Regions from separate parts of the Thalassotalea ganghwensis genome, predicted to be linked through region 2. Evidence: riboswitches for the same ligand, from Rfam matches in the RefSeq annotation. Region 2 holds a riboswitch; the other holds the start of a gene.
What was found. Region 2 has a riboswitch for molybdenum cofactor ahead of moaA (GTP 3',8-cyclase MoaA). Riboswitches for the same ligand answer to the same signal wherever they lie in the genome.

Region 1: linked by a shared signal. The riboswitch ahead of moaA (GTP 3',8-cyclase MoaA) and the one ahead of moaA (GTP 3',8-cyclase MoaA) in region 2 are both predicted to bind molybdenum cofactor.

What each region holds. Positions count from the first base shown of each region.
Region 1 covers NZ_JBQRUM010000006.1:212,532-229,281, reverse strand. The annotation lists gene moeA (molybdopterin molybdotransferase MoeA) at 1-36, shown strand, start outside; gene ACSLUH_RS08570 (hypothetical protein) at 356-1,204, shown strand; gene ACSLUH_RS08565 (hypothetical protein) at 1,204-1,659, shown strand; gene ACSLUH_RS08560 (hypothetical protein) at 1,891-2,397, opposite strand; gene ACSLUH_RS08555 (PAS domain-containing hybrid sensor histidine kinase/response regulator) at 2,616-5,036, opposite strand; gene moaE (molybdopterin synthase catalytic subunit MoaE) at 5,338-5,784, opposite strand; gene moaD (molybdopterin converting factor subunit 1) at 5,788-6,036, opposite strand; gene moaC (cyclic pyranopterin monophosphate synthase MoaC) at 6,041-6,526, opposite strand; gene moaB (molybdenum cofactor biosynthesis protein B) at 6,529-7,068, opposite strand; gene ACSLUH_RS08530 (molybdenum cofactor guanylyltransferase) at 7,069-7,674, opposite strand; gene moaA (GTP 3',8-cyclase MoaA) at 7,677-8,648, opposite strand; molybdenum cofactor riboswitch at 8,713-8,845, opposite strand; gene ACSLUH_RS08520 (alginate export family protein) at 8,934-10,178, opposite strand; gene ACSLUH_RS08515 (molybdopterin-synthase adenylyltransferase MoeB) at 10,416-11,210, shown strand; gene ACSLUH_RS08510 (NnrS family protein) at 11,179-12,396, opposite strand; gene ACSLUH_RS08505 (MFS transporter) at 12,406-13,677, opposite strand; gene ACSLUH_RS08500 (NarK family nitrate/nitrite MFS transporter) at 13,982-15,448, shown strand; gene ACSLUH_RS08495 (bifunctional protein-serine/threonine kinase/phosphatase) at 15,566-16,750, shown strand, end outside.
Region 2 covers NZ_JBQRUM010000009.1:139,973-156,722, forward strand. The annotation lists gene ACSLUH_RS11220 (D-2-hydroxyacid dehydrogenase) at 1-204, shown strand, start outside; gene ACSLUH_RS11225 (NAD(P)/FAD-dependent oxidoreductase) at 250-1,587, opposite strand; gene ACSLUH_RS11230 (GNAT family N-acetyltransferase) at 1,715-2,290, shown strand; gene ACSLUH_RS11235 (aminotransferase class V-fold PLP-dependent enzyme) at 2,372-3,889, opposite strand; gene ACSLUH_RS11240 (hypothetical protein) at 4,625-5,026, shown strand; gene ung (uracil-DNA glycosylase) at 5,094-5,795, opposite strand; gene thrC (threonine synthase) at 5,879-7,171, opposite strand; gene thrB (homoserine kinase) at 7,201-8,169, opposite strand; gene thrA (bifunctional aspartate kinase/homoserine dehydrogenase I) at 8,169-10,625, opposite strand; gene ACSLUH_RS11265 (GGDEF domain-containing protein) at 10,880-11,830, opposite strand; gene ACSLUH_RS11270 (chemotaxis protein) at 11,831-12,439, opposite strand; gene ACSLUH_RS11275 (response regulator) at 12,436-12,801, opposite strand; gene ACSLUH_RS11280 (M48 family metallopeptidase) at 13,251-13,979, opposite strand; gene ACSLUH_RS11285 (YebG family protein) at 13,998-14,318, opposite strand; molybdenum cofactor riboswitch at 14,559-14,698, shown strand; gene moaA (GTP 3',8-cyclase MoaA) at 14,685-15,656, shown strand; gene mobA (molybdenum cofactor guanylyltransferase) at 15,658-16,230, shown strand; gene rmf (ribosome modulation factor) at 16,299-16,472, opposite strand.

The DNA of each region.
Region 1 (16,750 bases), on a different contig from region 2:
CAGCTTTTTGATAGTGTACTCGGACGATTAAATTAAGTATTAAAAAAAATAATTAGTTAATAAATAGAGTAAAATAAGTTCTGTGAGTTAATTCCGTTAATTGCCAGAAGCGGATCATCAGCGTAACTCGTTTCTGCATCTTTTCAAATTGGATTGTATTGTGAGTTAGTAGTTGCCGATTAAGATTAGGCAATCACCGAAAGCCTAGAATGACAAAAATAAAACTAAAAATCAGGAAATAGTAATTAGTAGCTCATACCAAAAGTCGCAAATAGATATTAAATATGATAAAACATGATAGAAATTTAAAACTCATATTAATAACAATTTTAACGACATCGGAAGCTGTTTCACTTTGATAATTAATACGGACAAAATAAGTACAAATCATAAGCGAGGTGAAAAATTAATCACCCTTGCTGGCTATTTCACTCCCTTAATGGCCGCTTCAATAGAGTGGGCTGGAAAAGTAAACAAGCTAGAACATCCGACGTTTCATAAATATTTTGGGTTTGTAAAAGAACACTCTCTTTTTGCTTATGGTGCATTAATTTTTTTATTTTGGCTGGGGACGTATTGGACTCGAAAAGGCAATAAAGTTTGTTGGGAAGCGTTGCAAGTGCAAATAGACGAGCTTCAATCAATAGCATTTGCCAATTTACAGCAAGACAGTAATGACTCACACAGAGTTACATTGTTTAAGTATAAAAAATGGTGTTGGCGCCGATTTAATTGGAACTTATACTCATGCTTTAAGTCAATTATCGAAGGCAAAGGCCCAAGCACAGGTTGGTTAGTTCCTGTACTCCGCTCTGGGCATTTAAGTAAGAATACTAAAACAGTATTTCATGTTCCTGATGAAGGTAGAAATGCTGAAGGCGTAGCTGGGCAATGTTGGGCTAGTGATTATTCAGTTCATGTTGAAAACTTGCCTAGCCTAAGTTCAGCTTCTAATTCTGAAAATAGAAGAAAATACAGCACAAGAACTAATATTCCATTAGTGCTTGTTAATTCGTATATTGAAGATGGTAAAGAGTTATCACGTTCTCTTATGGCAATACCAGTAAGAACAGCTTCAGGTAATAGGTGGGGCGTTGTGGTGTTAGATAGCCAAAATAGAACTGGGATTGATAAAGTCGAAACAGAAAAAGCTTTTAGAACTATAATTAATACTCTAGGGGTTCTACTTGAGGACTTAGCATAATGAAAAGATGGATTGAAACTGATACTGCAACTATCACACAAAGTGAAACTAATACAAAACCCACTAGGCGTGTTCATTTTATGCTTTCTCCATATGATGTACCTGATGCAGTAAGAGCATTATTCGATGACGAACAAAATAAGCTAATTATTGAGTTTAGATATATTCCTATTAATGAGAAGCGTCAGATTCAAGATAATGATGGTGTAAAGTTTGAAGTTGGACTCAATACAAAACGAATTTATAAAATATTTTTAGATGAGTCTGTTGATACGGAGTTAGTGTTTAACACAAGAACTGCAGAGTCTATGGAGCATTCTATAGTTTCTGCTGAAGAAGCAATAGAGAAATTTATTCAATACAATGAAAAGTTAACTAAAAACAATTCTAAAAAATACAACGCAGCAAAATCAGCCTTGCATAATTATAAGCACCAGCTAGCTTCAACTCTATAATAATTAGTAGGGGAATATTTTCCCCTGCACTCTATATTATTAAGTTTTCTAATTGTTCAGTGGCTTTTTTCGTTATTTATAAAAACTCAGAAAAACTAAGAACAGATATACTTTTACATTCGAACGAACTCTCAACTCGACAAAACATCAAGCAACACCAGAGCCTTTAGCTGTTCAGGGAGTATATATATCTCTAACTCATTTATGTCCAAAATAGTGTTGAATTACCTCTTATCCCCGAAACATGTTATTTAATTCTTTACGTGTAACTTGTCTAGGTATATTCGGAAAACCATTATCGCAAGATCTTCCAGACATTTTTAAATCTGCAATGGTATTACTTACGTATAATTTTAGATATACATCCATTGACATAGTATTAAATCGAATAACTTCAGAGGAGTTGTATTTAATTTTTTGAGAATGTGTAGAAGACGTACCTTCTTTTTTGGTTATTTTAATCGTTAAACTTGCTGCATCTTCAATTGGTTCAATACTTATACAAGCACCGTATTTCGATGAATTAATACATTTTTCTTTTTTGTCGAGTAGCCATAATCTACCAAAAGTTGAATAACCATTACCCAAAGTTTCTTTTATCTGATAGTCATAATCTATCATTTGAGCTTTTTCACACGAGGTGGCACTTGCCGAAAATAGAAATATACAGATAGAAAGTATTTTTAAGCTAAGTCTAGCTATTAGCATATTCAAATCCTTTTGTTTTATTGTATCCATTAGAGAATGCTGAACTTATAATTTTTAGTCAATAACTTCATTCTAAAATACTAATTTCAAAAGTCCGTTTTCGCTCGTTGCCGAATCTCAGAAAAGCCCCAAACTTGGCCGTTCAACAGCAATTGAACATCTTAAATTTAGTTTCGATAGCGGATGTTCAATTAACTCATTTTTGGAAAACAACGAGTTAACTGACACTTACGTATTTAGCCCTAAAATTATTGACCGAAGATGTTTTTAAGGGAGCCATACAAATCATTAATATCAATAGGCTTGGCAACATGAGAAACAAAACCTTGAGCAAGGTAGCTCTCTACATCCTGCTTCATCACGTTTGCAGTTAGAGCTACAACAGGTACATTTGGATTGATAGTACTTATGCGCCGCTGAGCTTCAACACCGTCCATAACAGGCATATGAATGTCCATTAAGACTAAATCAAAACACTCTTCCTCAAGGGCATCAAGTGCGAGTTGACCGTTGTCAACAATGGTTAATTTGGCATAGGTAGCCTTCAACATCGATTCTATCAAAACCTTGTTAATGCGATTATCTTCAGCAATAAGTATTTTTTTATTGGATAAATTAGGTGCGGATAATGATTTTTGTTTTTTTGCTTCCTTAATCATCTGAACTTGTTTTAAAGGCAATATAACTTCAACTTTCGTACCTTCTCCCTCCTTACTTGTAATTTCAATGTTGCCCCCCATCATTTCAATAAGACGTAAGGTGATGGACATACCCAGACCCGTGCCACCATACTTTCTGGTAGTTGAGGTATCGGCTTGGGTAAATCGCTCAAATATCCTTGAGATTGCTTCATCACTCATACCAATACCACTATCTATTACTTCTACAAAAAGTGCAGGTAGTCCTTCTTTGTTTTGGCAGCCTACGTTAACTTTTACGCTACCGACATCGGTGAACTTAACAGCATTAGAAGCCATATTGAGGATGATTTGTTTTACCCTAACCAAATCACCCAACCAATATTCAACAAAATTCTTATTTTCCTTAACCAAGAACTTAATTCGTTTGGCGCTTACAAGTGCATCTAAGTCGTACTTAACCGATTCCAACACTTCTGTTAATGAAAACTGCGCTTGCTCTAGCTCCAAACTATTTGATTCAATCTTTGAATAGTCGAGTATATCATTAATGATGGTTAATAAAGACTGGGCCGAAAATGAGGCATTGTTGAGCACTTGTTTTAAATCAGGTGTTAATTTAACGTCTTTAAGAAGTTGTAAACCACCTAGAATAGCATTCATTGGAGTACGTATTTCATGACTCATGTTTGCTAAAAAGTCACTTTTTGCCTTGGCGGCACTTTCAGCGGCCTCTTTGGCGCTTGATAATATTTGGAAAGCATTTGTTTTTTCAGTGACATCATAATTAACACCGACTACTTTTAGGGCTTTACCGTTGCTATCCCTTAGCACTTCTGCACTCGCTTTAATGTATCTAATCTTTCCGTCAGGATGAACCACTCGAAATTCAGGGGCATAAACGTCCGAGCCATCAATTGCTGCTTCTAATTTTGATTTGGCGTACTCAATATCATCAGGGTGAACACTATTAGCCCAAGCTTCATATGCTCCTGAGAATTGTGATTCAGCAATACCATAAAGTCTATACATCCATTTATCCCAAACCAACTCACCAGATATCAAATCCCACTCCCATACTCCAATTCCAGCGGAATCATTTGCCAACTGAAGTCTTAATGCCAAGTTGTCCGCTATATCTTTTGAATCTTGTATTTGCTTTTCAATTTCCTTTTGCTGTGACATATCTTGAACGACTGACCATATCGATGTTGCACCTTTGCTATCTGTAATTTTTATGCCAGACAACAAGACGGGATAAGTATCGCCTGACTTATGGATGTACTCTTTGAGGTATGGGCCATAATGCCCCACGTTATTTAGTGACTCTAACTGTTCCAACTCTTGTTTTTCGTACTTCTTAGGGGTGAGTTGCCAATAATCCATTTGGTTCAACTCATTAACACTGTAACCAGTAATATCGCTAAAGGTGTCATTAACAAAATCAAAGCTTCCGTCAGCAATTGAGTTTATCGCAATACCCACAGGTGCAAGGTCGACGAACTTTTCAAACTTTTCTTTTTCCCCTAAATAAGCTCGCTCAAGTTCCTTTTTCTTCATTGATGCTTCATTCAGGTCTTCTTGAGCTTTAACTAGTTCAGAGATGTCTCGACCAATCGCCAGAATTAAGTTACTTTGACCAAGTGGTAGTGCTGTTAATGACACTAAACAAGGAAAAGTAGAACCATCGAGCCGAGAATGAGTCCACTGAAAAAGTTGCGGGCCTTCCGTCATTGCTTTTGTTATATATTCACCCGCCATATGATCCGAACGCTTGCCACATGGTTGATATTCAGGTGATAGTTCTGAAGGAGTTAAATTGATAAAATTATCACTACTTCCCACACCATGCATTTCAACAGCGGACTGATTACACTCTATAAACTTGCCTGTATCCAAGTTTATAATAGAGAGAGCATCACCAGACACTTCAAATAACTTTTTGTATTTATCGCGCTCTTCTGTAAGTTGCTGAAGCATTTGTTTTAGCACCATGTTCTCAGCTTCTAAATCACGATTTTTTCCAATCATTTACATTCCTATCATGTTCATTAGAGCGCACAGAACTAGTATAGGTGTATGATTTAAAATTATAAAGTTCATGCCATTAAACTCTTATTGAACGGTTTCTGTTGAAATGGAGGGATAACTGCTTTTGCTCTAACAAATAATGACGCAGAAATTAAGTTAATTGAGCGACCGGGTTATAAAGTTAATAGCATGAATTTGAAAGTTATTGACCGTCTTTTATACGTTCTATACGGCATTTGAAAATTCATCACTTTAGGGCCTTATAAGCCAATGAAAAATAAATGCTTCAAAAGAAGAGAAGCTACTCCCACCTATCCGCAGCTTCTTTATCTTTTTGATTAAAATTCACCCATCTTTGGCCTTGTTGAGTGGTTTCTTTCTTCCAAAACGGTGCGCGATTTTTTAAGTAATCCATAATGAATTGACAGGCTTCAAATGCCGCTTCTCGGTGTTTACTTGAAACCCCTACAAAGACAATCTGATCTGCAAGTGATAGTTTCCCAACCCTATGGATTAGTCTAACCTTGCCCAATGACCAGCGCTGCTTAGCTTGCATAACAATATCTACAAGAGATTTCTCTGTCATACCGGGATAATGTTCTAATGTTAAATTGGCAACACGGCTGCCTTGATTAAAGTCACGCACCAAGCCAGTAAACATCACAATTGCACCTTCACTTTCAGCGTCTTGAGTAAGTAATTGGTATTGACTCGATATATCAAAATCTTCCTGCTGTACGCTAATCATTCGCTAGCCCCCAGTGACAGGAGGAAAAAACGCTACTTCATCACCCTGATTAATTTGTTGCTCTTTAGAAGACATCGTATGATTAACCGCAACCAGTACCTGATTAGCAGTTAAATAACGCGCCCACTTTTCCGACTGTTGACATAAGTTTTCAAGTAAGCCGTCAACACAACGGTGCTCAGGAAGGTCAACCATGATTTCTTGGCAATCGAGCTGCTCTCTTAGTTGCCCAAAAAATTTAACTTTTATCATTGATTCACTCACTTAATTCTTGATTTCTATCCCAGTGCCCTGATTTACCACCAGCTTTATCCACGACCTTGATTTCTGAGATTTCCATCATAGGATCCATGGCTTTACACATATCAAATAACGTTAATAGCGCAACAGTAACCGCTGTTAACGCTTCCATTTCAACACCGGTTTGCCCTGACAACTTACAGAAACTTGTCACTTTTATGCGGTTGTACGTTTCATCCAAGTCAAAATTCACATCGATTTTGGTCAGCGCTAGCGGGTGGCATAAAGGGATCAAATCCGAACATTTCTTTGCAGCTTGTATACCCGCAATTCTTGCAGTTGCTATAACATCGCCTTTTTTATGTTGATTGTTGACCACCGCTTGAAAAGTGTCTGAGAACATCGATATATAGCCTTCTGCACGTGCCGTTCTCTGAGTAATTTGTTTATCAGAAACGTCGACCATATTTGCCTGTCCCTGATGGTTAATGTGAGTAAGCATGATTAGCCTCTCGATTCACATTGTTGACGCGCATTTTTCAGGTGCGGTACGAAATTACAAGGTTTTTGGCTTGCATCGAGCTGTTGCTTAATGATGGCTTGCCAAGCAGTTTTACAAGCGCCAGTAGAGCCAGGTACACAAAAAATGACTGTGCCATTTGCCACGCCAGCGATCGCTCTTGATTGCAATGTTGAGGTACCAATTTCTTGATATGAAACTTGTCTAAACAATTCGCCAAATCCTTCAACTTGCTTGTCAAAAAGCGGCATCATTGCTTCAGGAGTTGAGTCACGCGCGGTAAATCCTGTCCCGCCCGTCACTAAAACCGCTTGAATATCATTGCTAGCTATCCACTGTGAAACCACCGCGCGAATTTGATAAATGTCATCTTTAACGATGGTTTTATCGATCAACTCGTGCCCTGATTCGAGCAAAGCTTCAACAAAATAAGCGCCCGATGTATCGGTTTGTTCATCACGCGTATCAGAAACAGTCAACACGGCTATATTGAGCGACGTAAAGGGTAATTGGTAATGTGACATTTACGATAGTCCTGTATTGGTAAGGCGTTCAACGGCAAATTCCCATTGAACCGGATCATTGGTATTGATAAATTTTAATTGCTCTTTCGTGGTGATACTTGAACACCTCAGTATACTGACAAAGCGTTTTACTGAACGATGTTCACTTTCTACAACGATTTTTGCGCACTCTAATGCTTCTTCACACACAGGTAAAAACAATGGTAAAGGGTGCTCTTTAAAACATAATGCTGTATGCATTTCCGCACCACATAGCACGAGCTCTGATAAGAGAGATTGATCAAGTAAAGGCATATCTATTGGCATGATGAGCAACGCTTGTAGCGTATTTTGAGGTTGTTTTCTCTTTCTACTGGCAAGCAAGTGCTCAAGCGCTGTATAAATACCACTTACTGGCCCTGCATTTTTATATTTGTCGGCTAAATAGCCCGCTCTATTGCGACTGATCAAGATCGTTTCAGCACCGACAGCTTTTAATAAGGCTTTTGTTCGATCAAGCATCGAATGGCCTTCAATCGATAATTGTGCCTTATCTGTTCCCATTCTCGTTGAATTTCCTCCAGCGAGTATCAATCCAACTAAATCTATATGTAGTGGTAATTTCATGGCTAGCCCCCAAGCATTGCCAAGTGGCGTGTGCCACCGACAAAGCCTTGATGTAATTGATGGGCAGCAACTTTATTTTGTAACGCGGCGATAATCGCTTCTTTGGTGCCACGCACATCTCCAGAGGAAAGCCAAGGTCTGATGTCAAAACCAGCATCCGCAAACAGGCATAAATGCAATTTACCTTGCGCAGACATTCGTAAACGATTACAGCTTTTACAAAAGTCTTTGCTATACGGCATAACTAAACCTACACCCCCCATCGAGTTTGGGTGAGTAAACTCTTGTGCAGGCCCATCCAAATTGTGTCTAATTTTCTGGTGCCAGCCGTCAGCCAGCAACCTTGTTTTTATCTCTTCACCAGATACATGATTACGGTCAAAAAACGCTTGATTATCGCCAGTTTTCATTAGTTCGATAAATCGAATAGTCACCTTTCGTTGTTTGATCCATGCGAGGTAATCTTGAAGTTGAAAAAAATTAAACTGTTTCAGCAGAACGGCATTAAGCTTAACGTTTTCGATACCTGCTTGTGCCGCTTGCTCGACCCCATTTAATACATTAGCGAGTTTGTCGCTTCCTGTTATCGCCGAGAACAGCCTTGCATCAATGCTATCAGCGCTGACATTTATTGCAGTTAGTCCTGCTTTCGCCCATTCATTGGCTTTTTGCGCCAAATTAAAACCATTTGTCGTTAAAGCAACTTTTTCAATTCCATCGGTTTGATGGCACAACGCTATGATGTCGGTAAGATCTTTTCTCAATCCAGGCTCACCACCAGTCAAACGTATTTTTTTCATACCTAACTGCGCAAATGCCGCTACTAACGTCTCTAACTCGTTGAACGTCAGAAAGTTACGATCTTGGTTACAATCGTAACCATCGGGTAAGCAATAATTGCAACGAAAATTGCAGACATCGGTTATCGACAATCTTAGATATTGAAAATGACGACCAAAGTTATCTGAGAGCATAATCCTGCCTACTTTGTTTTATTGGCAAGATGACAAGTGAGCAGTGAATAAAGAATCCACTGATAACATTTACACTTAAAACACCTTTCCAAATACGGGAAGCAATTAAATTTCTCGAATTGCCCGGTAACTTAAATGGTTACGGCATTTTTGCCATACTTTCGCTTAGGCAAAAATGCTAGGTTTTTAATTTAACCGCAGCTTAGCGAATCAGATTCAACTAAACAATTTAGCAAAAGAGATAGTGACCTACCTCAAAAGAGGTAGATCATATTGAGTTTTCAGTTAAAAACTAAACGTCATCATAGCCCAAAGCTTGGTAGTGTCCGTACCTAGCTCATCAGCATCATAAGAAGCAAATTTTAATAAACCACTGGTTGACTCGTTGAACTTGTATGCTGCCACCAAATCTATTTCAGTGCCGTAACTCATGTTGCCTTCACTCGCGCTAAAATCATGATAGGTTGCAACTAACTTAACTCCTGACACCTTGGTGACTGCCGATAGATATACATCTTCAATACCATTACCTGGTGTGCCTAAGAACTTGTCAGCAAAACCTTGAAATTTATGCAACGTAGCCAAAGGCGTGCTAAAACCGACGCCATTGTCGCTGCCTAGCACTTCAATACCTGCACTAAGCTTTACTTCTCCGAGCTTGCCGCTAAGTTCCGCTTTATAGTAATTGGCACTAAAATCATTGCTATTGTCGCCGGCATCGGTTTGTTTGGCATAACTGAGATTGGCCGTCACTGCGCCAAAATTGCCACTATAATCGATGCCAACGGTATTACTTGAGGCTCCTGCAGCCACTTCATTGTCAAGTAAATAGCCAAATGCCGTAAACTTATGATCTTTACTGGCTATCCATTTGGCATTGACTAAATGAAAGTTGCCATGCCAATCAGCAGGTTGTGCACCGTCATTGGGGCCAAATATGCGATTAATGTTAAACACATAACTGTAATCAAGTGTAAGCGCATCGGATGCTTTATAGATAAAACGAGTCGCATCAAAAGTTTGCTCATTTTGTCGCCATGCAACACCACCAATAAAGCGCTGTGAGTCATGTACGATACGTTGACGACCTGCAATAAAGGTTAATTGCTCACCACTATATTTTAGGTTTGCTTGGTTTAAGTCGGTCCCTTCAGGATCTGCAACGACCGGATACTGCCCTTTTCCGTTGGCGGTCGAATTATAATTATCCGTACCAATGGCAGTCACATTATCCACCTCAACATTAACACTGATACCGTCAATCGGTGCCGTTTTCCATGTTAATCGACTTTTTAAGGTCGACGCCAATGCATCCTTTTCTATGCCATCTTGGTCAACACTTTCGATGCGATAGCGTAGATTAACATTGGTCGTCGAGTCTTTAACTGCCTTGGAAATACTGTCAAGCACCTCTGCTTGTGCCGGCAGACCCAAAGCTATTGTAGATGCAAGTAGGGTTAATTTTAGAGGTAGTCGTTTTTGTGCTTTCATGTTATCTCTCCAGTAGAGCAAATTGGATGGCCAGCTCATCTAAGTCACCTAGCTAAATCACCTAAGGTGCCAACGAGCCAGCACAGATTTTTATGCTTCCACCATACTCGGCTCTACTTGAAATTAATTGATTTAAATCAAATAAAAGCAGCCACTACTCCCACTAACTTGGCACTATACCACCGTATAGGTAACACCTTACTCACAGCGTGAGATTGAAGCTTTTACCAAATGATTTATAGTACCTACCACTGAAAGAAATGATTGAGATTTCATATGTCGAATACCCCAAAAGAAGAACTGAGTCACTTACAACTAATGCGTTACAGTCGACACATTATGCTAAAAGCCATGGATATTGACGGCCAAGAAAAGCTTTGGAATAGCAAAGTCATCATCATTGGGGTAGGCGGTTTAGGGTGTGCTGTAGCTCAGTATCTAACTTGTTCGGGGGTTGGTGAAATAACCTTAGTCGACGATGATCATGTTGATAGTTCCAATTTACAGCGGCAAGTTCTTCACGGTGAAGCCAATATTGGTCAAGCTAAATGTTTATCAGCAAAGCAATCGTTAACCGCGCTTAATAGTGAAGTTACCATCAACACGATTGAGACCCGATTAGCTGACTCTCGGTTAAGCGAAGCGATTAGCCAGCATGATTTGGTGATAGACTGCTGTGATAACTTATCGACGCGAAATGAAATTAACCAATATTGCTTTGCGCATCAAACGCCTTTGGTTAGCGGTGCAGCCATCCGCATGGAAGGTCAAGTCGCGGTATTCGACATGAAACCAGAAAGTGCTTGTTACCATTGTTTAAGCCAACATTTTGGTGAACAACAGTTAACTTGTGTTGAAGCAGGAGTATTATCACCGTTGGTTGGAATGGTCGGCTCTATTCAAGCGATAGAGGCTATAAAAGTGCTTGCTTCACTTGGTAAACCTTTGTTTGGGAAATTACTGTTAGTCGACGCATTGGCGATGGATACTCAAACATTTAATATCGTCAAAGCAACTAACTGCTCCATCTGTGGAACGACTAGCCAGGTCGACCATCTGCACGAGGTTTAGTTAATATTGGCCAATATACCCAACTAAATATTCCAAAAGCGACAAACCACAGCACCCCGGTTATCAACCAAACAATAGTCGAGTATTGTGGCACATAGCTTGTACCCACAAAACGTACCAGCGCCGCTAATATCATTAAAATGAAAGCAAATGGCATGACAGCATGCAGTTCAAGTTTTCTTCCTGTGTGACCAAGTGATACCCGGGCGATCATGGCCAAGATTAAATTAGCCATTGCCCCTACGGTCATAAGATGCAACACGGTACTCAACGAAAAGTATCCTAACAACAAATGCCCAGCTAGAAACAAAAAGGCGACGGGAATAAATAAATAGGCGATATGCAAAGACCAAAGTAACGGATTAGATAATGTCGAAAAAAATCGCCATCGACTCCATCGCATGAGGTTACTCAGGCCTGCAATCAAAACTAAAAAGCCAATGGGGTATTGGGTAGTAATGGAAAAGTTCATTCCAAAGACAAACCAAAACGTCACCATCCAAACACTTATTAAGCTGATTACTTCTAACCATAAGTGCGCCGGTTTACGCGGTTTTTTGGTCGCATTGGCGGTGAAAAAAGGAATAACTCTTCCCCCCATGACTACCATAACCGCGGTGATGATCATGATCGCCCCATAATGTCCATGGGACATCGCAGCAGGATAAGCTTCTCCTGAAATAACCGACAAATGGCTTAATGCATTCATTAGCGTAAGCAGTAATAAAAGCGGTAAGAAAAACAAGTTTCGCCATTGCTTGATTCTAACAATAGGCCAACTGATCATAATAGCCGCTACTGGTAAAAATATCAGATCAATTAGCGCTATTAATAAAGGGGGCACACTAGCCGGATTAAACAACAGTAGTGCCCGACCTAACAACCAAACCCCGAAGAGTAGCACCAGTTTTCCACCTCGAACTCCCTGAATACCGGTCCAGTTTTGTACTGCTGTTAATAAAAAACCAACGATTACTGGGACAGCAAAACCAAAAATCATTTCATGACCATGCCACCAAAAACTGCCACCATAAGGCGCAACATCAATGTGAAAGATCAAATAAGCTAACCAAATCGGTAAAGCAATTAAAGAGAAGAGGCAAGCCGATAAAAAGAAAGGTCGGAAGCCCAAGCGAAAAAACGGCGTAATTTTTTGCTCTTGTGCTACATCAGTTATATTTAGCATAGTGTTTACTTATTCTCGCTCTAAAAAGTTTTGTTCGATCGCATGGGCTATTCGCTGCTGATACTGCTCTTGCTGATTGGCGTAATACATCAACACCATACATGTCGCTAACACACCATATAGCAGCATAAAACAAGCGGTATAAACCCCAATAAAATCAACAGCCAAACCAAACATAATTGGCAAAGTACAGCCACCTAGGGCGCCAACCATCGAGACAATGCCACCAACACTGCCCATTTGTTTTGGGTAATATTGATAAATGATTTTATAAACACTCGCCCGCCCAAACCCCTGAGCGATACCGATAGTAAAAATTAAAAACGTGAATAACCAAACATTGATCTCTATATGAACATTCACTTGCTTCTCGACACCTTGAATCACCATGGTTGTCGGTGGATAACTCAGAAAGAACAAGCAGACAAGGCACACCCAAAAAACACCCCAATTAACTTTTCTCGCACCATATTTGTCTGCAAACCATCCGCCCACAGCTCTCACTAAACTTGAACTTGCCACAAATAATAAAGTGAGCGCCATCGATTGCTGCATGGTCAAGCCATATGCTGCCACATAATAATGAGGTAACCATAAAGTTAACGCTAAAAAACTGCCAAAAACAAAGTAATAATATAGGCCAAAGCGCCAAACTTTTAGCTGCTTTAAAGGGGCTAAATGTTGACGCCACTTAATATGCTCAGGTGCTTTTAAATAACTCGGTGTTTCAGGTGCAATAAACGCAAAGAGTAAAATAACGAAAAGCATTCCACCGGCATATAAAGGTCCGATCATCGACATGCCATAATGCTCAATAATATAAGGGGCGATAATCAAAGTAATCGCGGCCCCGGCATTGCCTGCACCAAACACTCCCATGGCGGTACCTTGATATTTGGATTCAAACCAATCAACAACATAACGAATACCGATGGTAAAAGACACGCCCGAAATACCTATCCAAGCGCCAATCATCATGTAGTCAAGCAAGGTATCTGCTGTTCGAAGTAATAGCAGTGGTGGCACTAAGATTGCCATTTGCACTAAGAAAACTTTTTTCGCAGAATATTTTTCCACCAAAAAGCCAACGGGTAACCTAAGAATGGCGCCAGTCAACATTGGCGCTGCCAAGAGAAAACCAAACTCCGTAGCAGAAAGTAGCAAATCCTCTTTTAACTGAATACCTAACACGGCATACAAGACCCATACAGAAAAATTTGCTGCAAAGGTTAACGTTGCAAGTATGAGTGCGATATTGGCTTTGCTATGATGAGTTTGCATGATTTACAAATATTCGATTATAAAAGCACTAGTATTTTCAATGACAAATACTGGAGTTGCAATACCTCTTAGTATCCAAGTAGAAAATCTTGCCTACCTCCCCTATCACTTAATAGGTAGCCTCCTCCCAGTACACAATAGTTGCAGGGCATTCAACGCAGTTACCCCTAATAGGTATCAGGCTTTGGCACTAACTTTAGCACTGCTAGAAAACTTGATTTAGGTCAATATTATTAGAAGGGTCAATAAGATAATGAGGACAACGAAACACGTTAACAAATTACGTTAAAACGGAGTTACCCCTATGTCCACAGACAAATTTAACATACTCAAGTTCAGCGGTAAGATGAAAATACTGCACCTTTCCTGGATGGCATTTTTCATCACCTTCCTTGTTTGGTTCAACTTTGCTCCACTACTGGCCGCTGTTAAAGAATCTTTAGGTCTAACCAAAGATCAAATCAAAACGCTATTGATTTTAAACGTTGCCTTAACTATTCCGGCGCGTGTCATTATTGGTATGCTCACCGATAAATACGGTCCGAGGATAGTTTATTCGGCCTTATTGGCGATATGTTCAATTCCTTGCTTTATGTTTGCTTTTGCCAACGACTTTACTCAAGCCGCCATTGCACGCTTTATGCTCGGTTTTATCGGCGCTGGCTTTGTTATTGGTATTCGCATGGTATCTGAGTGGTTCCCTCATAATGAATTAGGAACCGCCGAAGGTATTTATGGTGGATGGGGTAACTTTGGCTCTGCTGCTGCGGCATTTACATTACCAACAATCGCAGTATTGTTTGGTGGCGAAGATGGATGGCGTTATGCTATCGGCTTAACTGGGTTAATAAGCTTATTATTTGCGTTTGTCTACTACGCAAACGTTACCAATACTCCTAAAGGTTCTACCTATTTTAAACCCAAGAATCTTGGTGCTATGGAAGTTACGTCAGTATACGATTTCTTCCTATTGCTCATCATGAAGATCCCAATGTATGCAGCGCTAGCGTTATTAGCTTGGAAACTCTCTCCAACGGGTGTCAACATGTTAAGCCAAGAAGTCGTTATTGGCATCTATTTTGGCTTAGGAGCCTTATATCTATTTGAAATTCATAAAGTATGGCAAGTAAATAAAGATGTCTTCGCAAAACCCGTTCCTGAACTGCATCGCTATAAGTTTAAGCAAGTTGCTGTATTGGACATCTTGTACTTTACCAACTTCGGTTCTGAACTCGCCGTTGTCTCAATGCTACCGTTATTCTTTGCTGAAACTTTTAGTTTAGATCCGGTTATTGCTGGTTTAGTTGCAGGTGCGTACGCATTCATGAACTTGATGTCACGCCCCGCAGGAGGTTGGATTTCGGACAAATTCGGTCGTAAGTCAACATTAATGATCTTAACCGCGGGGTTAGCCGCAGGTTACGCATTGATGGGAATGGTTGATTCTCAATGGTCTTTATGGCTTGCAGTGGTTATTGTGATGAGCTGCTCGTTCTTCGTCCAATCAGGTGAAGGAGCGGTATTTGCTGTCGTACCACTAATTAAACGCAGAATGACAGGCCAAATTGCCGGCATGACTGGGGCATATGGCAACGTTGGAGCGGTGACCTTCCTAACCGTATTGTCATTTGTAGATTACAGCACATTCTTCTTTGTCATTGCTGGCACAGCGCTAGTCGGTCTATTTACATTAATGTTTATGGATGAGCCTAGAGGCCAAATAGCAGAAGTTTTAGAAGATGGTACAGTGCATATGATTGACGTTTCTTAGTTAAACGTATCATAGTAAGGATAAAGTGAGTCGACCTTGGCTCACTTTATCTTTTGTAATAAATGACGATAAAGGATTATTTTGCCATTTGATCCCGTTTAAAAAAGGTGGAGTACAGTGACCGATAAATCAAGTCGCCTTCAGGCATCAATTGGAAGTCAGTCTTTAGCTGGCATAAAGAATGTTAATGAAGACGCGGTAGCATATAAAGTTCCGGAGAGTGACTCAGATATTGTTAATAAAGGTATTTGTTGTGCACTAGCAGATGGCGTAAGCACCGCGGAAGCCGGTCGACAAGCGAGTTCTACTGCTGTGAGTCGATTTGTCGAAGATTATTACTTATCGCCAGATACTTGGTCTGTTGGACATTGCGGAGAAAAGATACTTTCAGCCACCAACTTATCACTGTTCAAAAAAAGTCACGAATTCATTACTGAACAAAAAGGTTACCTATGTACCTTTGTCGGTTTAGTATTCAAATCACAAACTGCCCATTTTTTCCATATTGGAGACAGCCGAATTTACCTCATTAAAAATGGTGAACTTAAACAGTTAACACGTGACCATTGTGCATACATCGGTGAAGGTAAAAGCTATTTAACCCGTGCAATGGGTATGGATAATAATTTACATATTGACTACGGCAAGGTCTCCATTGAGCCAGAAGATCAGTTTTTGCTTTCAACGGACGGGGTACATGAGTTTATTGATGAACAAACAATACTAGACGTTTTGTCTGAGCAGATAAGTGAACAGGAGCAGGCAGAGAAACTGGTGCAACTAGCATTAGACAATGGCAGTGATGACAACTTATCTTGTGTTGTTGCAAAAATTAATCATATCGCTAGAGAAAGTTTAGACGATTTTAACACGAAACTTACTCGCTTGCCTTTCCCTCCAGCGCTAAAGCCCGGCATGAAGCTAGATGGTTTTGCCATTGAAAAAGAACTATTTGCCAGCAGTCGATCTCAACTTTATTTAGTAAACGATATAAGCTCTGGTGAGCGCTTAGTTATGAAGACGCCTTCTTTAAATTATAGTGACGACACTCATTATATTGATCGCTTTATTCAAGAAGAGTGGATTGGGAAACGTTTAAGTAGCAACAAAATCGTCAAAGTTCTTCCACAAGCACGACCTCGGTCTTGTTTATACTATTTAATGGAATATGTAGAAGGCATCAGTTTAGAACACTGGATGATGGAGAACCCACTTCCTACTCCCAAAGCCGCGATAAATATCGTCAAACAAATTGCGCAAGGATTAAAAGGGTTCCATGAGAAAGAGACGATACATCAGGAT
Region 2 (16,750 bases):
CAGATCGCATACGCGGTGTTGGATGTGCTAACTCAAGAACCGCCACAGGCTGATGATGTACTATTGGCAAATCCGCTCGATAACCTTGTGATCACAGCCCACATTGCTTGGGCAAGTCACCAAGCACAGCAAAAGCTACTTGATTTGATCGCCGATAATATCGCGAGTTTTAAACAAAATGGGCAACTCAATCGCGTCAATTGAACGAGTTCATGTGACTAAAACTTAGCTGTAGTCCTTTATCTGCGTTTAAAACCAAGTGTCTTTAACTTTTCCATAATGAAAAAAGCCCCACTGGCCTACCCGCCTCAGCGGTGCAAACGGAAATGTTGGCAAAGGCTTATTATATAAAGGTAAATTCGGCACTGACTTCTCAGCAACCTTTTCAGCTAACCGTTTGCCTGCTTGCACAGAGAAAGAAACTCCTGCACCGCAATACCCCATTGAGTAGAAAACTGATTGAGTTGGGTTTTGATAAATATGCGGTAAATCATCTAATGCCATACAAATCCAGCCCGACCAAGCATAGGCGATCGTTAATTCTTTTAACTGAGGAAAACTTGTTTTTAAAACACTTAATAATCGGTTGGCATAGTAGGGATCTTCTGCTGACTTACCTGTAATCGCACCTCGCCCACCAAACAGTATCCTATTGTCCGGTAGCTTACGGTAATAATACTTGAGCTCTCTCGTGTCCATTACCACGTTAGACGTTAAAAAATTACACGCTTGTATCTGCTCATCCGTTAACGGCTCTGTCACGATAATTTGCGATAAAACGGGTAACGTTTTATTGGTCGTCAAAGGATGAAATCCTTTTGGGGTATAGCCATTGGTTGCAATAACCACTTTATCCGCGCTAACGATTCCTTTGGGCGTGATTAGCCGTTGTTTACTGCCACACTCGATCCAATCCTGAACTGGTGAGCTCGTATGTATCTTGGCGCCAGCCTCTCTGGCAAGCTTTTGATAGCCCCAGGCGAGTTTTAGAGGGTTAAGACCAAAGCCATCTTGATATCTAATTGCCCCATAAGCATTTTGATCTGCCATATAGTGTTGATGTAATGTTTCTCGGTCCAACACTTGAACATCATAACCAAACTTCGATTTTTGCAGCTCGGCAAGTTGTTTTAATTCAGTAAATTTATTACGTTTATGAGCAACTTTAATGTAGCCATTGGTTTGGCGATCACACTCTATTCCCTCACCAATTAAGCGATTTACTGTATCAACACCTGCAGCCATCTCATCATAAATACCGCGCATGACCTCTTCTCCCCACTGTTTTTCCATCGTGAGAAAAGATTTTCGTCCTGAAGACTTTAGAATAAATCCTGCATTTCTTCCGCTACACCCCCAGGCTACTTGATTGGCTTCTAGAACATGAGCTTTAATATTGTGCTCTCTCGCTAAATGCAATGCACATGACATTCCAGTGTACCCAGCACCAATAATTGCTACGTCAACATCAATGTCTTTGCAAACTATTCCATCATCAGCAGGGGGTTGGCCTGAAGTTTTTGCCCAATAACTGTCTGGATAAGCTTCACCACAGCCAGGGAAACTATCAAGAAGAGGATCGTACATCGTTATTTTTACTCCATTACGGTGCAATTAGCAGGCCTCACGTCGTCTGGGCCAAAATTTCAATAAGGCTACATTATCGTAATAAAGCCTGATAAGCTATGATTTCGTTTACACTAACTAAGCTAATATGATCAGTAAGATGCAACTAAATTATCGTGAAATGCAGCCACAAGATTTTTCAGCCGTTATCCGTTTAGCGACCGACGTACATGGAGCTGGTTACTTGGATAATCACAGCATGCAGTCTTGGTATGACAAGGGGGTAGCCAAAGGTGTTAACGCAAGCTATGTTGCTTATGATAGTGATAAATTAGTTGGGTTTCGTATTACCTTTGCTGTGGGACGTTGGGATATTGATCAATGGTGCTCTCCTGATTTATGGCAATATTCACCTCGGCAAATTTGTTATTTTAAGTGCAATACCGTTGATGAAAATTATCGCGGATATGGTATTGGTTCAACACTATTAAAATTATCAATAGCCGCGGCAATGAAGCAAGGTGCTAAGGCTGGCATCAGCCACCTATGGCGAGAAAGCCCAGGAAACAGCGCGGTAAAATACTTTACCAAATGTGGTGGTCAACTGATAAAAAACCATCCTGATCGTTGGAATGAGTTAAGCAAAGATGGATATTGCTGCCCGATTTGCCAACATGATTGCCATTGTGTCGCAGCGGAAATGTTAATTGATTTTAAAGCCTAGGGGTGTTGACCCAAGGATAATTCAAAAGTGTATTGCCTCGAAACTAAAACAGTTTCAAGGCGATTGTTGCTCACTTACAAATTAACCGAATAACTTTTTTATAATTGAAGTACCCTGCTGAGTTTCTGAACTGACACCAAAAGCATCAAATTCAGCCAAGCTTGGATAACTGACATCACCGTTAATTAAGTGAAAATCACCACAGGTTGGGTCAAAACGATAGCCTTTGCTCCATTCAACAATATTTTTAGTGACTTGATTTATCGCATTAACAACATATGCAACTTCCTTATTACTCATCGTCGGATGAAAGCTTGCTCTGATCCAGCCAGGCTTCTCAGCAAAATCCCCCATATCGATTTGTTCAGTAATTTTTGACGAGGTGTCTTGATCAACGTTCAACAAAATATGCCCATAAGTGCCTGCACAAGAGCAGCCACCACGCGTTTGAACACCAAATTTATCGTTTAACAGACGTACAACCAAATTATGGTGAACTCCGCGCACATAAAACGACACAATCGCTAACCTATCTCGACATTCAGGTTCAAGCATAACCACCTGATCATTTTTTGCTAATTCATCCATGACATAGTGGGTAATTTCTTGCTCTCGCTTGGCAATATTATCGGTGCCCATTGCATCTTTAACTTTAATCGCTAAAGCCGTTTTAATGCATTGTAAAAAGCCCGGCGTACCGCCGTCTTCACGCATTTCTATATCATTAAAAAAGCTATGCTTACCCCATGGATTCGTCCAAGTAACGGTTCCTCCGCCAGGGTGATCAGGAACGCGATTTTTGTATAACGATTTATTAAAAATCAGTACTCCTGAGCTTCCAGGGCCGCCTAAAAACTTATGCGGAGAAAAGTAAATTGCATCTAAAGCCTGTTTTGGATTACTCGGATGCATATCAATATCGACATAAGGCGCTGAACATGCAAAATCAACAAAACATAAGCCATTGTGCTCGTGCATTACTTCTGCCAGCTGATAATAAGGAGTCTTGATCCCTGTCACGTTTGAACACGCACTAAAAGACCCTATTTTTACTTTGCGATGCGCATATTTTTCTAATAATAACGTTAAATGCGCTAATGATGGCAGCCCATCGCTATCAGGATCAATAATTTCTAGGGTAACATCACACTCGTTCCAGGATGTTTGATTAGAGTGATGTTCCATGTGGGTGATAAAAACAACCGGCTTATCACACTCTTCGAAATGTACTTGAGGTTGCATTCGCTCTGGAATACGCAAACCTAATATCCGCTGAAACTTATTAATAACGCCGGTCATCCCAGTGCCAGCAGTAATGAGTATATCGTTTTGGCAAGCATTAACATGCTTTTTGATAACTTTTTGAGCCTCATGATAAGCGTTGGTCATCGCGCGGCCTGTTAAACTCGTTTCCGTATGAGTATTAGCAACATATGGGCCTAAAGTGTCAGTGATGTAACGCTCAATAGGTCTGTATAACCGTCCACTCGCTGTCCAATCTGCATAAACAATTTGGTGCTTCTCACCGTTAATGGTATGACACAAATCTTGACCAATAATATGACGACGAAATGGTAAAAAATATTGCTCTAATGACATGACACACTCTAATTAACAACAAGAACCTAATCAAATTTTAGCAAAACACAGAATGACAACAATAAAAATCTAACATAAATAATTATTTAGCAAAAATAACCCAACAAAACAAAGATAGTAGAAAAATACAACTCACCAAACATCATTTAAACGCATTAAGGGAAAAACTATTTCAATTAACGTAATATCTTCATTCACTTTAACTACCAAGATGACAGAGCAACGCTTACCTTAAGTTCCTCTGTGAGGATTTGTACTAATAGGCACAGCGACGCAACTGTTGATTAAGTCACCTCAGGTTTGCATGAGAAATTACACGAAAACAATAAAATCAAACTCTTAACTCACTGTGGCTTTCTAGCACATTACCTTTTACTTAATTCAAGGCGTGTTCTTGCAGAAATAGCCAACTATTTCACGACAATATTACACATAAGTAAGTTAAACTAGGCGTTAGAAATACTTCCTTTATGCAAAGATGAGGTTGAGTAAAGATATAAACGACATCGCTATGACATATGATGTTCTGGTGAATTATCAACACTTATTCGTTTGGTTACCTTCTCTATTTCCATTTAATTCAACAACAACTAAATTCCCTAATCTAATTTTGTAGCAGGAAATGGTAGTTCATAAACCATAGAAACGTGCCCAATACGCACACTTAAAGAAATTTTTTAGTTAAATAAGATATGATAAAATTTGCCACTACATTACTTAAGTTAAAGGCCATAAATGACTAAAACTGCAAAAATTATAGCAACACTTTTAAAGCATTTTTTTAGCTTTACTCTTGGATTTTTTATCGCTTGCTGGCTTGCATACAATGTTATTTATGGAGGTTTAGTGCAAAGCCAGCTCGATAATAGTTTAATTACCTTACATTATATCAATACAGATAAAATGATTGAGCGCAAAGAGGCCTTGATTAAAGTTCAAATTCCTATTGAGGTATGTAATGCCCATAGATTGCAAACATCGCTATTATCTGTGTCAAATCCTTTACTTGAAAGTCTAGTTAACCGCGCTAAAAAAGTTTTAGCGATTGAAGCAAATAAGCTAGACGAGTATTGCAAAGGTAGAACGATAGAAACCGTCACGCTAAGTGATGGAACTATAGTGCCTAAGCAAGGGTGATAGAAAAATGCTGACCTACTGGTTTTAAAACAAGGTAGGTCAGTATTTTTTGGTAACGCAATACCCTTTATTCAAGTGACCAGTCAATTGCATTTTTCCCATTATTTTTTAACCAGTAATTTGCTTTGGAAAAATGCTGGCAATCAAAAAAGCCTCGATAAGCCGATAGTGGTGATGGGTGAACTGAGGTCAGAACGTAATGCTTTTCTCGATTAATACTTTGCCCTTTCTTTTGTGCGTGACTTCCCCACAGCAAAAATACGCATCCAGAGCTTTCCTTATTTAGCTTATCAATTACTGCATCGGTAAATTTTTCCCAGCCTAAATTTTGATGGGAGTTTGCTTGTCCTTTTTTAACGGTCAGTACAGTATTCAGCAACAAAACACCTTGTTCAGCCCACCGAGTTAAACAGCCATGGTTAGGGGTAACAAACCCTTTGATATCCAACGCTAGAGTTTTATAAATATTGACTAAGGAGGGTGGTGCCTTTATGCCTTTTGGCACCGAGAACGCTAAACCATGGGCTTGCGGCACTTCATTTTCTCCCAAACCGTGATAAGGGTCTTGGCCTAAAATGACCACTTTGATATCGGGCACATCAGCATAAGCAAATGCATTAAAGATATCATGCTCATCAGGGAATATTATCTCGCCAGCAGCTTTTTGCTGGTCAAGGTCAGTCATTAACTGTTGATAGTATTCCTGTTGTTGCTGCTCAGCAATAAACGCTTGCCACTTGGGCGGTAAGTTAGGCTTTATTGGGGACAAAATAAACGTCTCGGTATTAATAAACTCAATAAAAAAGGCAGTATATACTGCCTTTGAATGTACGGGAAATTTACATTACTTGGTTAATTTCCTGCAATTAAATAATCTTTTAAGTTGTCAAAATTTACTAGCATATCTTTTGACAAAATGGTCTCGCTCGCACAATCTGCAAGCTCTTTTGGCAATGCTATTGGTTGCCCTAAGGTGCTTTCAACTACCTCCTTAAACTTAGCTGGATGGGCAGTACCTAAAAAGACGCCAAATTCATCATCCGCCGCATTGTATTGCAATGCTTTGTAGGCAACGGCCGCGTGAGGCTCACTAATGTAGCCAAGTTTTGCCAACGCAATCACTGTCATTTGCGTTTGTTCCTCATCAATAGAGACAGAGCTAACACAATCTTTGTCAACCAAACCATTTATCAACATATGTTCAACGCGCGGCCAGTTATTCGGATTACTGACGTCCATGGCATTAGACATTGTTGCAATCGTGTCATTAGGCGACCACTCACCTGTTTGTAAATAGCGAGGCACTGTATCATTTGCATTGGTAGCGGCAATAAAACGCTTGATCGGCAAGCCCATCGCTTTAGCAAACAACCCTGCAGTCAAATTACCAAAGTTACCGCTTGGCACAGAAAAGACTAAGTTATTTAAACCTGCTTTACCTTGCTGGCGGTATAGTTGTGCGACCGCTTCAAAATAATAACAAATTTGGGCGAGTAAACGGCTAATATTGATTGAATTAGCTGAATTTAATCCAATAGTCGTCGCCAACTCTCGATCATTAAATGATTGTTTGACCAACGCCTGACAGTCATCAAAGCTCCCTTCTATAGCAAGTGTCTCGATGTTACCACCTAAAGTGGTAAACATTTTTTCTTGTAATAAACTAATTTTACCTTTGGGATATAAGATAACGACACGAATGTTGTCTAAGCCATGAAAAGCATGAGCAACAGCTGCACCGGTATCGCCAGAAGTCGCTGTTAAGATGGTGATCTTTTTATCTTTGCTAAATGCTTGCAGACATTTGGCCATAAAACGAGCACCGAAATCTTTAAATGCTAACGTCGGCCCGTGGAACAACTCTAATATGGCTCTATTTTCACTAATAGGCTGAATCAGCGCGGGAAAATTAAACGCCTCTGTCACTATTTCGGTTAACTGTGTTTCTGATAAATCGTCACCGACAAAAGGCAATAATACTTTAACGCTGCGTTCAATTAACGGCAATGCTAATAACGACTCGATATCATCAAAAGCTGGAATAAACTCTGGAAAAAACAAACCTTGGTTTTTACCTAGCCCCTGCCTTACGGCACCTGAAAAACTAACCTGTTCATCACTTTCTTTTAAATTATAAAATTTCACTATGGTTCTCTCTAACTTTTAAAAACGGTTTATATAACGCAGGCACCTTGACTATCTGCCTGACAAATATGAACAAACCCATATTCATGGCCATCGTCTGCTACTTGTAAATAATGATTTTTCAACCATGTCGCCAATTGCTGTGCTTTTTCTTTGTGATCGACAACACAGAATAACGTTGGACCAGAGCCAGAAATTCCCACGGCCAAGCTCCCTTGCGCCAACAGATATTCTTTTGCTTCAGAGAATTTAGGTAATAAATGACAGCGATATGGCTCTGCAACAACATCACTTAATACTGAAAATGCTTGCTGTTTATCCTGACGATGGCATGCATCGACAAAAGTTGCTAGACGCTGACCAAAGGTAATCAAATCCTGACGACTATATTCTTTCGGCAGCACTTCGCGAGCCGCTTTGGTAGAAACAGAAATGCCAGGATACGCCATTATGTAATAGCAATCATCAAACTGTGGTAAAAAACGACTAATAATATTGTCATCAGGCACCATTAACTGCATACCACCTAAGTAGCATGGTGCGACATTATCATAATGTAGACTACCACTAATTTGAGCTTCCATTTCTCCCATCATCAACAACATTTGTTGTTGATTAAATCCAGTCTGGTAGTACTTGTGATAAAATTGATTCAACCCTTCTAAAGCAGCAACTACCGAACATGCACTTGAACCTAAACCACTGCCGACTGGCATCTTTTTGTCCAAAGTCATGCTGACATTTACCGTTTTGTGACCTGCTTTTTTCATTGCTTGATTGAACAAACTTAAACAGCCCCAAACAATATTATCTTTTACATTACCGGGCAATTTACTGGCGAATTCACCAATAACTTCAAGTGAATCACTCGTTGATTCGGCTATGGTAACAATATCACCAAGCAAATAACCGTCTACCGGTTTCACCGCTAAACCTAAAACATCAAAACCAACGCTGACATTTCCAATTGATGCCGGTGCAAATACTGATACTGACATTAGTGTTGTTGCTCCCAAGCTAATGTTCTTAATAAATCGCCAAAGACCCCAGCCGCCGTTACTTCAGCGCCAGCACCGTAACCTCTTAACACAAATGGTAAAGGTTGGTAGTAGCGACTATGAATAGCCAAAGCATTTTCACCATCTTTTATGCTATATAAAGGATGATCTGCTCCAACCGCTTCGATCGATACCTTACATTTGCCATCGATAATATTACCAATATAACGTAACACTTTGCCTTCAGCTTTAGCGACTTCGACACGTGAGCTAAAGCATTCATCGACCTTGGAAAGGTTTTGCATGAACGTCGCCACATCACCTTGATCATCAAAGTCTTCAGGCAATACCGACTCTATCTCGATATCTGTTAACTCTAATTGCATACCCGCTTCGCGAGCCATTATCAGCAACTTACGTGCGACATCCATACCACTTAAATCATCACGCGGGTCTGGTTCTGTAAAGCCATTTTCTTTGGCAATTGCCGTTGCCTCTGAAAGTTTCATGCCCTCGTCTAGCTTACCAAAAATATAAGATAATGAACCAGACAATATTCCTTCAAACTGCACTAATTCATCACCCGCTTTTATCAAACTTTGTAAGGTGTCGATGACAGGTAACCCTGCGCCAACCGTAGTTTCATAGAGAAAGCGGCGATTGGTATGCTGAGCAGCTTTTCGAAGCGCTTGATAGTATTGCCATGAATCCGTATTCGCTTTTTTATTAGGTGTTACAACATGAAACCCTTCGTTGAGATAATCAACATAACTCATTGCCAATTGCTCGTTTGATGTCGAATCTACCAGCACCGGGTTAATCAGATGATTCTCTCTCACAAAAGCTTTAATGTTTTCAACATTAACCGCAACAGGATTTTGATTGAGTACTTGTTGCCAGTTTTCGAGATTAATACCCTCTTTATCAAAAACCATTCCTTTACTATTGGCTAAGCCATAAACTTTTAGCACGATATTTTGCGCTTTTAATTTTTGTTGCTGACGCGCAATTTGTGCGATGAGCTCACTACCAACTACACCACAGCCAACAAGAAACACATCAATTGTTGGTTGGTGGGAGAAAAAGTTTTGATGACTCACTTTCATCGCATCAGTGCACTTACGTTTTTCTATCACCACTGAAATACTGCGCTCTGAAGAGTCTTGTGCAATAGCAACGACATTGACACGTGCCTGCGCCAAAGAGCTAAAGAACTTTGCGGCAACGCCTTGTTGATGATGCATACCATCACCAACCAAAGATACGATTGACAGTTCATGCTGCAAATTAATCGGCTCTAAAAGTCCATTGAGTAATTCTAATTCAAACTCCTGCTTTAATGCTTGTTCAGCAGCTTGCGCATCTTCAGAATGAATACAAAAGCTAATACAATATTCACTTGAAGACTGACTAATTAATACCAGTGAGATGTTTTCTCGGCTCATGGACGCGAATACTCGGCTTGCCATACCGACCATGCCTTTCATTCCTGGGCCCGAGACATTTACCATGGTTAAATCATCAAGATTCGAAATCGCTTTCACTTGTTTTTGTTGATCAGTTTCATTAGCGATCAACGTACCCGGTGCTTCAGGATTACTGGTATTTTTTATTAAACAAGGGATATGATATTGAGCTATAGGACCGATGGTTTTCGGGTGCAGGACACTGGCGCCAAAATAAGAAAGCTCCATCGCTTCTTGATAACTTAAATAATCAAGTAGTTTTGCCTCTTTAATTAGTCGAGGATCAGCGTTGTAGACACCATTAACATCAGTCCAAATTTCACAACGTTCAGCTTGTGCGCATACTGCCAATACTGCCGCAGAATAATCGGAGCCATTTCGCCCTAACGTTGTCACATTGCCCCTACTATCAACGCCAATAAAGCCCGGCATAATGCCAACTCGCGCTAAATTGCTATAATGCTGATTATATTGCTCTTTACACAATACCAAATCGGCTAAGGCATTTAGTGAGACATCATTTGTGCGTAGAAATTGCTCAGGCTCAATAACGCAGTTATCAACTTGTTGCGCATTAAGCACCGACTCTAAAATAGCAACACTCAAACGTTCACCAATACTGATAATGATCGCTCTAATATGATCAGGACAGTAGGATAACATCGTCGCACCCTGTAAATAACGCGCTAACTTATGCTCCCAATTGGCAAGTACTTGTTCAGCATGCTGGCTAGTAAAGCCTGGTAACTGAGCACTCAAATCATTAATAATATTAGTAATTGCGGTATTAAAATGGGTTAAGTCATCTTTCAGTTTTTGCTCATCTGAAATATTTTCAGCCATTGCAACTAAATGATTGGTCACCCCTTGAGGTGCTGAAACAACCACAGCTACTGGTGATTGTTGAGCTTGGTTATTCACGATATCAGCAACCTGCATAAACTTTTGCGCCGTTGCCAATGATGAACCACCAAATTTTAATACACGCATTTTTACATCCCCTAAAAACAAAAAAGCTCGAAACCTTTGTGGTTACGAGCTTTGATAAAATAATTTTTTTTATACGTCAGCCAATAACCACCAGTCGTTTGAGAATGGTAGTGGTGATAATAATGGTAATGTGGCTAGTACGTAATTTCATGAAGCTAAAATGCCTGATGCGCAGTTAGATGTCAACAGCTAACATTGAATAAATGGTTATAGTTTATGAATAAATGATAGGACAAGTTGAATATATTCGTTTTTTATACACATTCAACCGGTTCTCTTGCAATCGAAACCAAGTTTCTTCCAGAAGCCTTAGCTTGATATAAGGCAATATCAGCACTCGAAATCAAATCTTCATAACGACTATCTTCTGAGTTAATCACCGCGACGCCGACACTTGCTGTAACGTCAATGGACTCATCAAGATAGTTAATATTCATGTTAGCGATCTCGTGACGAATTCGTTCCGCAACATCTACAGCACCTTGCAAATCAGTTTCAGGTAGAATCACAGCAAACTCTTCACCGCCATATCGTCCAAATAAATCACAAGAGCGTAATAGATCAGAAATATCACTAGCGACTTTTATCAGCACTTTATCGCCACATTGATGGCCAAAAGTATCATTTAGCAATTTGAAATGATCTAAATCGAACATGATCAATGCGAGACTGTGTTGGTAGCGACGCGCTCTAGCAAACTCTTTCGCTAAACATTCTTCCCAATGCTTACGATTAAATACTTTTGTTAACCCGTCGATACGGTTAGACAGCGCCAACTGCTCTAACGCAAGGTTTAACTTGGTTTGATAATGATAAACATCAGTCACATCTTCAATTAAAATACAAACCTGATTAGTCTTGCCATCTTCTATACATGGAATAAACGTACAATTTTGTGCCATAAAAGCACTGTCGGTCGTTATTGGCCTTGTATGGGGCAATTCAAATAAATGGTGGCGCTGTTCCCAAGAGCAAAATGTTTGATTTTGAAGTTCAATAACACTCGAGAGTTTACGTTCAAACCAGCGCTTCGGAAGCTCTGGAAACACTTCAAATATACTGTGACCAATAACATCTTGTTCTGCTTTGTTCGAGTGAATCATCAAAAATCGATTCCAAAAGACAATGTTAAAGTCTAGATCAATGACCAAAATGCCCGTGTTCAATTTTTCAGTAATACTCGCACAAAAGTTATTTGCCAGCATCTAGAAGGACTCCAATATACGATCAATTACCGCGGTAATATTAACGATGGCAGATTCAGGAATTAGCAAAATCATGTCACAATTAAACGAGTAATCGGTCACTTGATAGGTAATTTTGACTTTTAAAGCGAAATCCCAGTTAAACGACTGTTGTGCAATATGCTCAGACATCGCATCCTGTTTGGACGATAACAATCTTGGCGCACTGTAAGACATTTGGTTATCTATTTGGCTGGCAAAGACATTTAAAAATGTCGTTGTCAAAATAGAACTTAGATCCGTGATTTGTTCTTCCAGTGTTAACTCACCCGGCTCATAACCCAACAAATCGGCTAAGCGATCCGAATCTTTGGGTTGATAAACCAATAGCGCTTCACCACGTATCCCCTCATAGCCAAAAAAACCCTGACTAACAATGGCAACAGCATCCTTAGAGGGGTTTAACGCATTTATGAGATTAATAGAACTGACTTGTTCAATACTTGGTACTTTCAAATAAACAAACGTATCTAAATACCTTGCTAGCTGATCACTGGCTTGTCCCATGGCAACATTGATTAATTCTTGTAAACAATCTTGCTGGTCTTCATTTAAATTAAAATGCTTCATACAAAACCATGATCTGTTAGTTGCTCAATTAACAACGCTTGTTGTATAGGCTTCTTCAAAAAAGCTTTTGCGCCTAAACTTAAAACCTTGGCTTGCATTTCAGGCTGTATATCTGCGGAAATAACAAACACAGACACGTTTATATCGTGGTCTTTAATTGCTTGTAAAACACCAACGCCGTCCAAAATAGGCATGGTTAAATCAAGAAATAAAAGGTCAACATTTTGACGTTGAAGAAGGTTTACGGCTTCCTGTCCATTAGTAGCTAACTCAACATTTAATTTCAGCGACTCTGGCAGGCTACGTAACACCTGTTTTCGCGCGAGGTTGGAGTCATCACAGATTAATACTGACGAGCTCATGGAATTACTAATCCTTTTTTATTGTTATTTTTTAACCGCTTTAATTTACCTTAAAATTACTCTGGTGTTAATGCTCTAAGACGATTTATTGTCATTTTTTGAACATCAAATATCTTTCCTTGAATCACGGAATCGTTAAGCTCATGTTTCTAATATAAAAATTATATAAAGTTATTGAAAAGAGACAAAAGCTCGATAGCGTTTCGCTACTGAGCTTTTCAAATTATTTAGCAAGGCCTTAAACTAACCACTAAAACAAGACAACCGTGATAAAAGTTAGAGAAACCATTGCTGATAACAGGTAAATCGTCGTTGCTTTTAAGCAATAATCGTATGTTTTCATTACAATCCCCTCGTTCTCAATGCCTAACTATGGTGAACTAACAAAGCAAGTTTCAAACCAATGGTTATTTTTTGTACGCACGAGGAGATACAACAGATCACTGAAATTATTTTTTAAATGGATTTAGCGCATCAACACCTTGCCAAATGAGCTTAGCCTGATGGAGGTTAAGCCACTTTTTAGCCTGCTCAACATTTGAATAATGTTGTGCGACCAATTGCCAAAATTTTCGACTATGGTTTAAATGTTTTAAATGACAAAGTTCATGCACAACCACGTAGTCGATAACCCAATCGGGTACCATTAACAACAGATAGTTAAATTGTATCTTACCAAAGTTATCGCAACTCCCCCAACGAGCCTTGAATTGCCTAATATTAACAGTTTTTGGATACAGTCCTACTTGCTGACTAAGTTTCTCTACTTTGGGAAGAATCACTAGTTCAGCTTGCTTAGCAAACCATTGTTCTAACGTTTTTTTTATATAGATATTTAACTTATGGTTATTTTTAATACGTTGGTAGGTGCTCGATTTAATGCAGAGGGTAACCGTTTCATCATCAATAATAATGTCCGATTGCTTACTTTCAAGAATAACTAAGCGATGTAACCTTCCCCACAACCAAAGGCGTCCATTATGGGTAAGAAAGTTCTGTAGTGGTAGTTGTTGAGCTTGCTTTTGAGTAACTTGTTCGATCCAAGACTTACGTTTGGCGACAATAGCGTCGATATAATCTTGTGAAGTGTAAAAGGGTGCACGAATGATCACTTTGCCATTAATCACTTTTAACGCCAATGACTTTCGATCACTGCGGATCAGTTCGTACTGTACCACTCTACCTTACCAAAAAATTTATGCTGCATCAGCCGATGAATCTGCAGCTTCTTTACTTTTATCTTCAGATACGTTTTTTGGTTTACTTGGCGCTTTCTTCACCGCTTTTGGTTTTTTAGCTTGCAGCGCAATAAGCACATCTTCTCTATGCTTAGCTAGATAGATACTTAACTCTTCTTGAAGACTCTCTGATAATTCAATTGGGGCTTTTTGAAGCATTTCGGTCAAATTATCCGCCATGTCCAACATTTTGTCATATTCATCTGCCGCTTTCTTATCCATAAATGTCTCAACCTCCACCCCATTTCTGATAACGACAAATCGACTTTCTACTGCCATTGCTTTCCCTTAATAATTTATCAATTCGCTCTGTACAATTGTACTTAACTAAAAAACACCCACAACTGTATACATAAACAGTAATATACTCTGATCGTTAATTTTTGCAAGTAATAACATTAAAAAAGCAAAATGTTACAAGTCTTAGCTTGTCATTTTTTCATAAAAGCTGCATATACAAGCGCTAGACGCTATAGTTTAACATTGAAGACTTTATAAGCTAACTTCGCTAGACTATAACAAATTTAAATTCGCCGAGCTTAACTGGCTAAGTTGTGATAAATATGCCGCTTAAGCCGTGATCACAAATAGATCACCAAGGTTAAACTGGAAACGCTTTAACCTCCCGACATTTGGAAAGGTGAAATGTTAACTGATACTTTCGGCCGCTCGTTTAATTACTTGCGGCTATCGATTACTGATGTTTGTAATTTCAATTGTGATTATTGCTTGCCGAATGGTTACCAAGCTAATTCTGAGCGCAACTTTCTATCGATACCAGAAATAAAAGTACTGGTAGAAACCTTTGCGTCCTTAGGCACTCGAAAAGTTAGGATCACTGGCGGGGAGCCTTCCCTGCGAAAAGATTTACCGAAGGTGATAGAAACCCTATCAAACATTAATCACATTGACCACATTGCCATTACCACCAACGGATATAAACTCTCAACACAATTACCTACTTGGGTTGAAGCTGGATTAACCTCACTTAATGTGAGTATCGATAGCTTAGATCCTCGCCTTTTCAATACCATTACTGGCCATAATAAGTTACCCGAAATACTCAAAGGTATCGATAATGCTATTGCACTTGGTTTGACTAAGATAAAAGTTAACTCCGTTTTGATGAATACTTTCAATCGAAAGCAACTTAACTACTTTTTAGACTGGGTCAAACAAACACCAATTACGGTAAGATTTATCGAATTAATGCAAACAGGCGACAATCCAGAGTTTTTCGCTAAGGAACATGTTGCTGGTGATGAGTTTAAACAAAGGCTACTAAATGATGGTTGGCGCCCTTTGGCGCGTGATAAAACCTCAGGCCCAGCATTAGAATTCTCACATGATGATTATCAAGGCAACATCGGACTGATCATGCCTTATAGCAAAGATTTTTGTCACAGCTGTAATCGACTTAGAGTGAGTGCTTTAGGCAAACTGCACCTTTGTCTTTTTACCGAACAAGGGCATGATCTTCGGCATTTATTAACACACGATAATAAAAACCAGCTCGCACCGTATTTAAGGCAACTACTGATGGATAAAAAGTCTAGTCACTTTCTTCACGACAAACTGGTTGGAGCCACTGAAAACTTCTCGACAATTGGTGGTTAAAATGACCTTAGGTGTTGTATTGTCAGGAGGAAAATCAACTCGAATGGGTATAGATAAGGGTTCATTACGACTCGGTAATCAATCTATGTTGGAATATGCCGTCGCCCTTTTATCTCAGTGTTCGCTCGATAAGGTTGTTGTCAGTGGCGACCAACATGATATTCCTGATGTCTTTGCCAACCTTGGTCCATTATCTGGAATTTATAGCGTAGTAAACAAAACAAAGCCATCCGCTATTTTAGTGCTGCCAATTGATATGCCTCTGATAACACCTTGTCTATTGAAAAAGCTATTACGTACGGGTGAAAATGCCAACAAAGCTTGCTTCTTTAAACAATCTCCCCTTCCCTTGTATCTACCTTGCAACAATGAAATGCTAAAAACCCTCATGCACTTACTTAAATCTGCAAATAACAAAGGTCCAAGTATAAAAGCGTTTATCAGTGGCATCGCTCACATTTCATTAGACGTGCAGTCACCGACGCTCTTGAAAAACTGCAACACACCACAAGAGTGGCATCAAGCACTCGCTTTAATGAATAAAAATGTTGATAATTTAGAAGTAAATAAATAGTTAAATGTACTTTTTGCCTTTTAGATACTAAAAAAGCTCCTTTCGGAGCTTTTTTAGTATCTTGTTTGTTATTTAAATAACCCTGAATTTCTATCGGTAATGGCTTCTCGCCATCCCCCTAACCATTCTGATCTTGCATCGCTATTTTGATAAGGACAATTTTCTTTATTTCTTCCGGAAAGGCCTGCTTGATAACCGTTTGAATACGCTCTACCTAAACGATCTCTTTTTTGTCTTCTCATAGATTCACTCCATAACTTATTGATAAGTATAGCTTTATTTTGACTTCTACGGTCGACAAAGGAAATTTATCGACCTTTTGATTTAAGAACAAATAAGAGGTCATTGCAAGCACTTTTCATGTGGTGAACAGACTTGATAAAGTGAAATACTGCTGTAGAAAAAACACACAAAACCAAAATAAAAATAATCGATTTAAAAAACAGGCTGTTAATAAAATCGCAATATAACTGTAATACATAAGTAAAAAGTTTTAATAATTAAAAAATTTAACCTCCGT